Regions from separate parts of the Paenibacillus paludis genome, predicted to be linked through region 2. Evidence: riboswitches for the same ligand, from Rfam matches in the RefSeq annotation. Region 2 holds a riboswitch; each other region holds the start of a gene.
The links. A riboswitch is a leader RNA that binds a small molecule or an ion and turns the genes downstream of it on or off. The one in region 2 is predicted to bind cyclic di-AMP.
Positions count from the first base shown of each region.

Region 1 (3,275 bases), on a different contig from region 2:
AAACCTCAGCTTGTTGAAAAATACGTAACTCCGGGCAAAGCGGCCTTTTACTTCGTAAATATGGCCTTTATCGGACCGGATTCCGAAACAGCTTCATTAGCAGCTTTGTCTGTCTATCATCAGAACAGTGAAGCTTTCTGGACCTATTATGACGCAATCTATGCTAATCAGGGCGAGGAGAGCGAAGAGTGGGCGACCGCTGATTACCTGGTAAGCCTGGCGCAGAAAGAGAACCTGCCGATAGATTTTGACCTCTTGCGTAAAGACATTGAGGAACGCACCTATGAAAGTGAACTGCAGAGAGATATGAAGCTGGCCGAAGACAGCAAAGTGACCTCTACTCCTACTGTATTTGTTAATGGAGTCAAGGTAGACAAGGCTTTTGATATCAAAGCCATCGACTCGCAGGTGCAAATCGCCCTTGATTCGGCGGATGCCAAATGATGAAATTCTCTACCTTCTGCAGACGCCACTGCCTGTATCTGGCCTGGTTTGTTTCCGTAATTGCAGTAGCAGGAAGCTTGTATCTTAGTGAAGTGCTGCATTATGAACCCTGCAGGCTATGCTGGTTCCAGCGTATCTTTATGTATCCTCAGCTGATTCTGCTCGGAATTGCCACGTACCGGGGAGATAAACGCATCATTCCTTATGTGCTGCCTTTATGTCTGATAGGCGGGAGCATCTCCCTGTACCATTACGCAGAGCAGAAAATTCCTGCACTCAGTAAAATTTTGCCATGCAAAATTGGTGTACCCTGCAATGAGGATTATTTGAACTTTTTAGGGTTCATTACGGTACCTCTGCTTGCGTTGATTGCTTTTGCTCTAATCGCAATTTTGCTCTGGACCGGGCGCCAAGAAGAGCCAGCAGAATAAGAAAAGGCTAAGCAGAATTTAGAGCAAAAATATTTCCTTAATTTCTGTCACAATTAACATCCAAAACACTCAAAAATCACGGAACGCTGGGATAATGAAAGAGAATGAAAGATCCACTTATCCCCGATCTTGGATTTGAGCTTTTTGGATGTTTTTTCATTCTTTTTTCATTTTTTTCACCGCTTTACTGAAAAGCTATTGTAGACTATTATTAGTCCTTGTGAGAAGTTGAATATGCGCTGAATTTTCCGCAAGGAAAAACGGGGGAACCAAACTTGACGGCAACGTCAATGGGGTGAATCGGAGGCAGGTCAGTATGACCGGAACCGTAGGGCTACCACAGCCCGAATCCGCCAGCTAACCTCGTAAGCAAGGGTGGGATAATGAGCATGCGTAAGCATGCGGATCATTTCCGTATGCTTATTTTTGTGCCTGCATTTATGAAACCTGCCAATGAAAACGGCGCGCGGTATTACCGTTTCAACTCAACAAAGAGAGGAACTGTTACTACAATGGTAAGCAAGGTAAAACGACTATTGATCGGGCGTCCGATGAAGTCGAACGAACTCGATCATGAAAAGTTATCCAAGGTGAAAGCACTGGCTGTTCTGTCTTCCGATGCACTCTCGTCTGTGGCCTACGGAACGGAGCAAATTCTGATTGTACTGGTGGCCGCTGGCTTCACCGCCATCTGGTATTCATTGCCGATTGCATTAGCCGTATTGGGCCTGCTGGCCATCCTTATTTTTTCCTATCGCCAGACCATCTTTGCCTATCCGCAAGGCGGCGGAGCGTATATCGTGGCAAAAAGCAATCTGGGCGTTCCTACCGGCCTCTTGGCTGGCGGCTCTTTATTGGTAGATTACATTCTTACGGTTGCAGTTAGTGCTTCAGCGGGAACGGATGCGATCACATCGGCCTTTCCGAGTCTTCATAATCATACTGTCCTTATTGCAGTCTCCGTCATTCTGATCTTGACGATTATCAATCTCCGCGGGGTGACGGAGTCCGCTTCATTTATTGCCATCCCGGTGTATCTGTTCGTGGTCTCTATCTTTGTACTCATCATTGCCGGGGTGTACAAATATATTACAGGCGGCGCTCATGCCGAAATCCCGGAAATCGGTTCCGCCGTTTCCAATGTCAGCCTGTTCCTATTACTCAAAGCCTTCAGTTCCGGTTGTTCGGCACTGACCGGGGTAGAAGCGGTATCGAATGCCATTCCGAACTTCAAAGCTCCAGCGGAAAAAAACGCCGCCAAAACCTTGATGCTGATGGGAGGCATCCTCGGATTGATGTTCACCGGCATTACGCTGCTGGCATACTGGTATGGGATTACTCCTAATGAGAAATCCACCGTCGTGTCGCAAATTGCCGAATCTACGTTTGGCCGGGGCGGTTTGTACTTTTTCATCCAAGGGATAACAGCCGTCATCTTGTTCCTGGCGGCGAATACAGCTTACTCGGCGTTTCCGCTGCTTGCGTTCATGTTCGCCAAAGATAAATATTTGCCTCATGCCTTCATGGTCCGGGGAGACCGCCTGGGCTTCTCTAATGGTATTATCTTTCTCGGAGTATTGTCGGCTGTGCTTGTAGCTGCTTTCCACGGAAATACAGAAGGGCTGATTCCGCTGTATGCAGTCGGAGTATTTATCCCTTTTACGCTGTCGCAGCTTGGCATGATGGTGCACTGGTTCAAAACGAAGCCGAAAGGCTGGCAGAATAAATTTGTAGTCAATACAATCGGTATGCTGACTACCCTGACGATTACGCTTATCTTTATCATTACCAAGTTTTCCAGCGTGTGGATGGCCTTCATCTTCCTGCCGGTTGTCATGTTCGTATTCCACCGCATTCACCGCCATTATATGAATATAGCTGATCAGCTTCGCATATGTCCTGCTACGGATAAACCGCTGATTAAAGGAAGTACCGTTGTTGTTCCGGTTGCGGGTGTGACACGCGCTGTACTGCATTCGATCAGTTATGCGAAGTCGTTAACAGATAATGTGGTGGCAGTCTACGTTGGTTTTGATGAAGAGGAAATTCACAAGATGGAGCAAAAATGGGAGGAATGGAACCCGGGTGTACGCCTGATCGTGCTTCGTTCCCGTTACCGCAGCATTATCCGCCCACTGGTGAAATTTATCGATACCGTAGAGTGGAAGACCGCTACTACAGACCATATTACCGTATTAATTCCACAGTTCATTACCAAACATTGGTGGCAGGCGATCCTGCATAATCAGACCAGCCTGTTCATTCGTTCTTATCTAATGAATCAAAAAGATATAGTTGTAGCAACAGTGCCCTATCATTTGCACAAATAGGCAGATAAATATGGTTAGCAGAGGTTGTTTCCGTAGCTTGCGGAGGCAACCTTTTTTTATAGAACGAATA
Region 1 covers NZ_JBGJZP010000001.1:404,629-407,903, reverse strand. Annotated here, with positions in the region: gene ACAN56_RS01715 (DsbA family protein) at 1-444, shown strand, start outside; gene ACAN56_RS01710 (disulfide oxidoreductase) at 444-875, shown strand; cyclic di-AMP (ydaO/yuaA leader) riboswitch at 1,103-1,262, shown strand; gene ACAN56_RS01705 (APC family permease) at 1,388-3,205, shown strand.
Region 1: another riboswitch for cyclic di-AMP. It lies ahead of ACAN56_RS01705 (APC family permease); the one in region 2 lies ahead of ACAN56_RS19080 (KamA family radical SAM protein).

Region 2 (3,275 bases):
GGCCGAAATGCTCTCCCGCGGATTATCTACCAAGGAGCTGGCGGAGTCGCTGCATATTTCTGCGTACACCGTACAGGATCACCTGAAATCGATCTTCTCCAAGACCGGCGTATCCAGCCGGAGAGCGCTCATCAGCAAGCTGTTCTCACAGGGGATGGAATAGCCGGTAAGCACGCTAAACAAACAGTCCCGATGCTGATACAAGGGGACTGTGCTGGCTTTTATAGGAGCTGCGGGATCTGGGAAGTGAAAGCAGGATGGGTCCAGTGCTTCTCGCTGCCGGGAAGATCATCGAACCATTCCGCATCCGGTGGACATTCCAGGATCATAAATTTGCCGTACTCCTGCGCTCTGGACTGATGGTATTTCAGATAGGCCTTGCCGTCTTCAATCGCCAGTATCTCGATTTTGCCGGAGGAGTGGCTCATGGATAGACGGACTCTTTTACCCAGACCTGAGGTTCTGGCCTTGGCTTCCTCAACAATGTTGTAGACACGCTCCAGCGGCAGAACGAACTCGCGGTTGCCGGCAATGGGCCGGTTCACGAAGAAATAATAGGGAGTGACTCCGGCCCAGGACAGCCGGTCGAGCAGTTCTCCGAGTACCGCCGGATCATCGTTGATGCCTTTCAGCACCGGTGTTTGATTAACTACGATTGCCCCGGCATTATGAAGTGCTCTGAATGCTTGTTTGGCTTCGGGCGTAATTTCCCGGGGATGATTAATATGCGCCATGACGTAAATGCGTTTGTCCTCCGATGAATAGGTACGGATTAGTTCCAGCAGTTCTTCGTCCTGATAAATGCGCATGGGATTAAATACGGGAATTTTGGAGCCCAGCCGGATAATCTTCACATGGTCAATGGATCTCAGGCTTTCGATGATGAAGCGCAGCTTGGAGGTAGAGAGAATCAGGCTGTCTCCGCCGGTAAGCAGCACATTATTGATCTCAGGATGATTCCTGATGTATTCCAGCCCAGGAGCCACATCGGTTTGTGCTTCCTTCACATCATTGCGGAACAGGCGCTTGCGGAAGCAGTAGCGGCAGTAAGCTCCACACACCTCGGAGACAATCAGAAGGGCCGTTGTTCTGTATTTGTGCTGACATCCCGGCACTACATAATTCATTCCCTCATCGGATGCATCCCAGCAGCCGTACTCCGCAAGTTCACCTTCACTTGGAATGACGAGCCTGCGGATCGGATCACCCGGGTCATCCCAGTCGATCAGCGACAGATAATAGTCATTGACCCGAAAGGCAAATTTGCCGGTGATCTCCTTCAGCTTTTCTTTTTCCGTTTCAGACAGCATGGCAACCTTGTTGATATCCGTTATGTACCTTACCTTTTGCACTTGCATCTCTCCTTGGTCTCATAGTGTGAGAAGTAAGGGAGCCTTGAGGTCGATAGCCAAACTGCTGCCAGCAGGGTCATTAGAATACAAAAAAGAGACCCTTAGCAAGGGTCTCTGGTTATGAATATACCTAAAAAAGCAGACCCATCCACTACTGACGAGGTTAGCTGACGGACTCGGGTAAGATGGTACCCTACATTCTGTGAATGATTCGCCCCAAAAGACTGGTTCCCCCGCTTTCCTGCCCAAAGGCTGGAAATTAAGCGTAGGTAAAGTATAACCCGGGAAGTTTTGAAAAGTCAAAGCTAAACTTGCCCGCGGCAAGGCATACGGGGCCAAGCCAAATCAGCAGAGTAGAAATTTTTTTTGTTGTGGGATTGCCGGTCGTTTTGAAATGCTTCATACGCAGAGTCCCGGCCGCAAGGCATAGAAACGCGAAATCCTTTGTACAGAAAGGTTTTTTTGTTTTTTTTGGTGCAAACAGGAGCGACCGGGAAAACGCTTTTTTTAGGCTTGTCCCCAGTTTCGTTTTTGTGCAATTGTAACCGCCCTCATATGATGGAAGATAAGCTGCCCCGGTTGACGCGGCCAGAAAACCTTTGTTATGGTTTTTACAGACATACGCCAGCCGGAAGCATTTTTGGAAGCGGATTGCACGCTTTTGTGTGAGCTTAGCTTACCGGACTACTGTGAGGGAGATGGTTGATTTGATCAAAGGGATTATATTTGATTTTGACGGAACGATTATCGACACGGAAACAGCTTGGTACACCGCTTTTAGCGAAGCCTATGGAGAGCATGGGGTAGACCTGTCGCTGGAACAGTATTCTACTTGCATAGGCACCAGCCTTAACAGTTTTAATCCCTACGAATATTTGATGACTGACCTTAAGCTGCCTATCGACCGGATGGCATTCAGAACAGCGGTCCAGCAGAGGCACAGCAAGCTGATGGAGCTCGAACAGATGCGGCCGGGAATTCAGCAATATCTGGATGCTGCCCAGGACGCCGGACTGCGGATTGGCCTTGCTTCCAGCTCCTCTATGGACTGGGTGGAACGGCATTTGGAGCTGCTGGGCATACGCGATTATTTCGAGAGCATCCGCACCTCCGATCATGTGGAGAAGGTGAAGCCTGATCCGGAGTTGTATAACCAGGTCATGTCCTCTCTTGACATTAAACCACATGAGGCAGTCGCTATTGAGGATTCGCCAAACGGCGCAAGAGCTGCGACTGCAGCCGGAATGTTCTGTGTGGTGATCCCGAATGCCATTACCCGTTTTCTTGAATTTGATATGCCGCATCACCAGACCGAAAGCCTAAGTCTTCTTGACTTCGATCACGTGATTTCCCGGAGCTGCTTCGAAATCTCTGATGTGCAGGTATAAATCACTACGGTGTACTAATTTTCTGCGTATAACAACTATGATTCGTGAAATTTTATAGAGTTGAATTTACTAAAGGGGGACACCGATTTGAGAGCCGTACATTTTGGAGCGGGCAATATTGGCCGGGGATTTATCGGTCCAGTGCTGTCAGACTCCGGTTATGAGGTTTGTTTTGTCGGAAGAAATAAGCTGAAAATCGCTCAGCTGCAGGAACGGGGGCGCTATCCCGTTACCCTTGCCAATGATGAGCGGGACCGCTTTATTGTGGAGAATGTAACTGCCCTTCATCTGAATGATCAGAAACAGGTGGCTCAAGCTGTTGCAGAGGCTGAGATCGTGACGACAGCGGTCGGGCTAACAGCGCTGAAAGACATTGCCGGAGCCATCGCGCAGGGTATCGAGAACAGGCTAAACAGCAACCCCTATCCGAAGCCGCTTCATATTATTGCCTGCGAGAATGGCGTGGGAAGCAGCCAAAAGCTTAAAAATCTGGTTTACCGCCATTTAAAGCAGCCTTTAAAGGGGCGTGCAGACC
Region 2 covers NZ_JBGJZP010000009.1:186,545-189,819, forward strand. Annotated here, with positions in the region: gene ACAN56_RS19075 (helix-turn-helix transcriptional regulator) at 1-163, shown strand, start outside; gene ACAN56_RS19080 (KamA family radical SAM protein) at 222-1,358, opposite strand; cyclic di-AMP (ydaO/yuaA leader) riboswitch at 1,490-1,628, opposite strand; gene ACAN56_RS19085 (HAD family hydrolase) at 2,060-2,740, shown strand; gene ACAN56_RS19090 (mannitol-1-phosphate 5-dehydrogenase) at 2,828-3,275, shown strand, end outside.

Region 3 (3,275 bases), on a different contig from region 2:
TTTACTGAGGAAGCCGCGGTTCGGAAACCGCGGCTTTTTTGCGGCTCCCCGGGAGTTCAGAGCCAAACTGGATCAGTGAAGGTTTATGGTGTATGTTATTTAATAAGGAGTGGTAATCTTGAAAAAAAACAATCAAATCCCCGCGATCCTCGCAGCTTCAATTCTGCTGATTCTGCTCAGCAGCATGCTTAAGCCAGAGGGCTCTACCCTGCTGGGTGTGCTGCAGACGTTAATGCTCGGAGTGGGCTTGCTGGGCTGCTGTACAGCGGCCTGGAGATTCGCCAAAGGCGGCAAGGGCAAGAGCTGAGTATAAATAGAAAAGGCCGCAGCACTATGCTGCGGCTTTTTCATGCGCTTTGACAAGTTGCTATATTCCATACGCAGCTATACAACAAACAAGTTTGCTTCAGGCCGCAACGTTTCCAACCGGCACATTTGCTCGCGCACATGTCTCAGCCGGGTTTTCAGCACTGGCACGCTTTGCTCAAGAATGGTGCTGATTGCCGGCAGAGGCAGCAGCATGCCGTACCATAACACCTGCACAATCTGATCCTCCCAGGCTAATCCATTGGAAACAAAGAGGCTGCACTCCTCTGCAGCCCGGGAGCATTGCTGAATGCACTCCCGGTACGCATCCAGAGAGAAAGGCTGCGGGATGAAATCATCATGAAGGTACCGGGTATAAAGCTCAGTGAAGGTCTTCATCGCAGTCTTTTCAGCAACGGCACCCTCTCCCAGCAGCAGACTGGTGAGTGCATAAATATTTCCGGTGTTCTTTTGGACATATTCCGCAAACCCGCTGGCAGCTGTCCATTCCGGGGATAATGGGTCTGGCATGTCTTCACGTTCCTTTCTGAATAAGAAATTATAAGATGGAGAAATAAGCGATGGATCTGTCCATTAGCTCGGCTATGTCCGGTTCCTGCCAGCTGCCTTTATGCAGCAGGGAACTTGAAGGTTTATAGTACATCCGTCTGAAGGGGGGCGTACCGCCGGCCCCAGCTGTACGGGAATAGGGAACCATTTGCAGATGTGACGTGACGACCTTGCCTTGCAGCTTGGCTTTTAAATCCAGCAGGGCCGTTTGCACGATTTCTTGCTGACCCGGCTCCCACTGCGCACCTAGCTGCTGTACAATTTCTATGGCTTCTTCCAGCCTGTGATTGCGTATACTTCTCAGAAAGCTGCTCCATTTAATGACGTCAAAATGATCGCCTTCCGCAGACAGTATCCCCGCTCCCCAGCTGCACCCAGCCTTGCACGTAAGCTTCAGCACACCATACCGGCATTTGCCGGATGACTCCGCGGCATGATGGAATGGCCAGGGGGCATCGAATACAAACACTTCTATACGTAACAGCCTGCGCTGGTTCATTTCGTTTTCCCTCCTACCCATTTATAAGCTGCAGCCTCAGCACAAAAAACCGCAGCAGAGGAGGACCTCTGCTGCGGTTTTGGTACAGGCTTAAATACACCTGGCGCAAAAACGTGGCGGATCAAGGTTCTCTCTAGTCGCTTACGGGGTTAGCTGTCGGATTCGGACGGTGAGAGTCGCCCTACCTAATGAGACCACAGTCTCCTTCGGATTCACCCCAAGAAAGATTCTTATCTTCCAGGTAAGGCCCTGCGGGCCTGATGGTTCCCCCGTTTCCCGCACTGCGGGAATTCAGCGTTCATATCGCATTTCATGCATTGGATTCAAACCGAATCATACTCTTTTCGCATGAGCTTTGTAAAAAGGAAAAAACATTCTTCTGAGCCGATTTTCAGGGAATTCTGGCAAAGGAAACGGTAAGATGCGCTAAAAGGGTGTTTATCAACGGTTTTCGGCTTTTTATCTCGTGCATACGACTACTTTTGATTTAGGGTGATCAGAGCACAAAAGGCAATTTACTCAACATTGGGTGAATAAAATCACAACGCTGAATGCTTTTCCGCAAATCGTTGATAAGCCGAGTAAATAAGAGGAATGATGAGATTGAGGCTTAAGTAAGCGCTACCTGATCTGGATTGGGTTTACTAAATGCATTATTTTGGCAGGTTTGGCGGTTTACAAGGCCGTGACCGCCAGAGTATGATTACTTCTGTTTACTACACAATCGAATACGCAGTCCGCTTAATTTCCGTTATGGAAAGCGGGGGAACCAACAATCGGCAGCCGATGTGAGAGTCGGAGCCGGTTATGGGGTGAATCCTGTGAAAGTGCGAGAGAATGCTCGCATGGATACAGGTAGGGCGACTCTCACTGCCCGAATCCGACAGCTAACCTCGTAAGCGTATTAGAGAGGATGAGCACAATGTGACCGCTAATTGGACCACAGAGGGAATTCCTTTGTGGTTTTTTGCTGTGTTCGTACGAGAAATGAATGGAAGTCCTAGGCCGGAGGAGAGGAAGATATGGCGAATTCGGAAGAATATGTACTCATTAACGCTCCGACTAAAGCGGGGGAGCATTTTATCAAAATCTTAAAGTTCAGAGGCTACAAGATCGCAGGAATCGCCAACAATGCGGCGGAGAAGCGGCGTCTGGAGGAGCTGGGAATCGAAGTCAATCTTGTGGTGGATACACATCATCAGAATACATGGTTCCGACCCTCTTTTCCGGTAGGCAGAGTATTTCTGTTCGAGAGCAGTGTGACCTTATGCTGCCGGTATATCCAGATGTGCCGGACCTGGACGACAAAACCAATATACGTAATTACGACTTCGATGAATCCCAGACTGGTCTATAAAGGACTTGGAGCGGATTCCGTCATCTATTCCCACAGCGGAAATGTCTCTTTTCTGGCGGATGTCTCAACGAATCCAGGATAAGGCCATATAAAAGGGCAAATAAAAGGCATCCCCTGGACAGAGGTCCAAGGAGATGCCTTTTTCAAAATATAAATATTTATATGCCTCACGCTATGAATTATTCAGCAGTTGCTCCAATAAGCTCCTTAAGTTCGGAAACGTTGAAGCCTTTGACTGCGCGGCCTTCGTACACAGTAACAGGCACACCCATGAAGCCCAGCTTCTCGACTTCTTCCTGATACACTGTACTTGTCATAACATCACGCACCTCGAAGCTAACATCTTGCTCGGTCAGCCACTGTTTCACTTGATTACAGTCGCTGCATCCTGTGGTGGAATAGACAATAACCGGCTGGCTCATTGGCTCACAGCTGCCTTGATGGCGTCCCGGGTGATTTTCCAATGGGAGGTGTTCCAGCGCACTTCGCCGTCTTCGAGCAGGAAGATCTGCGGAGATTCATGCTTGATCCCGAAATCTTCGG
Region 3 covers NZ_JBGJZP010000017.1:35,537-38,811, forward strand. Annotated here, with positions in the region: gene ACAN56_RS25870 (hypothetical protein) at 119-307, shown strand; gene ACAN56_RS25875 (hypothetical protein) at 385-837, opposite strand; gene ACAN56_RS25880 (hypothetical protein) at 866-1,375, opposite strand; cyclic di-AMP (ydaO/yuaA leader) riboswitch at 1,500-1,682, opposite strand; cyclic di-AMP (ydaO/yuaA leader) riboswitch at 2,104-2,292, shown strand; gene ACAN56_RS25885 (hypothetical protein) at 2,398-2,814, shown strand; gene ACAN56_RS25890 (glutaredoxin family protein) at 2,912-3,154, opposite strand; gene ytxJ (bacillithiol system redox-active protein YtxJ) at 3,151-3,275, opposite strand, start outside.
Region 3: another riboswitch for cyclic di-AMP. It lies ahead of ACAN56_RS25880 (hypothetical protein); the one in region 2 lies ahead of ACAN56_RS19080 (KamA family radical SAM protein).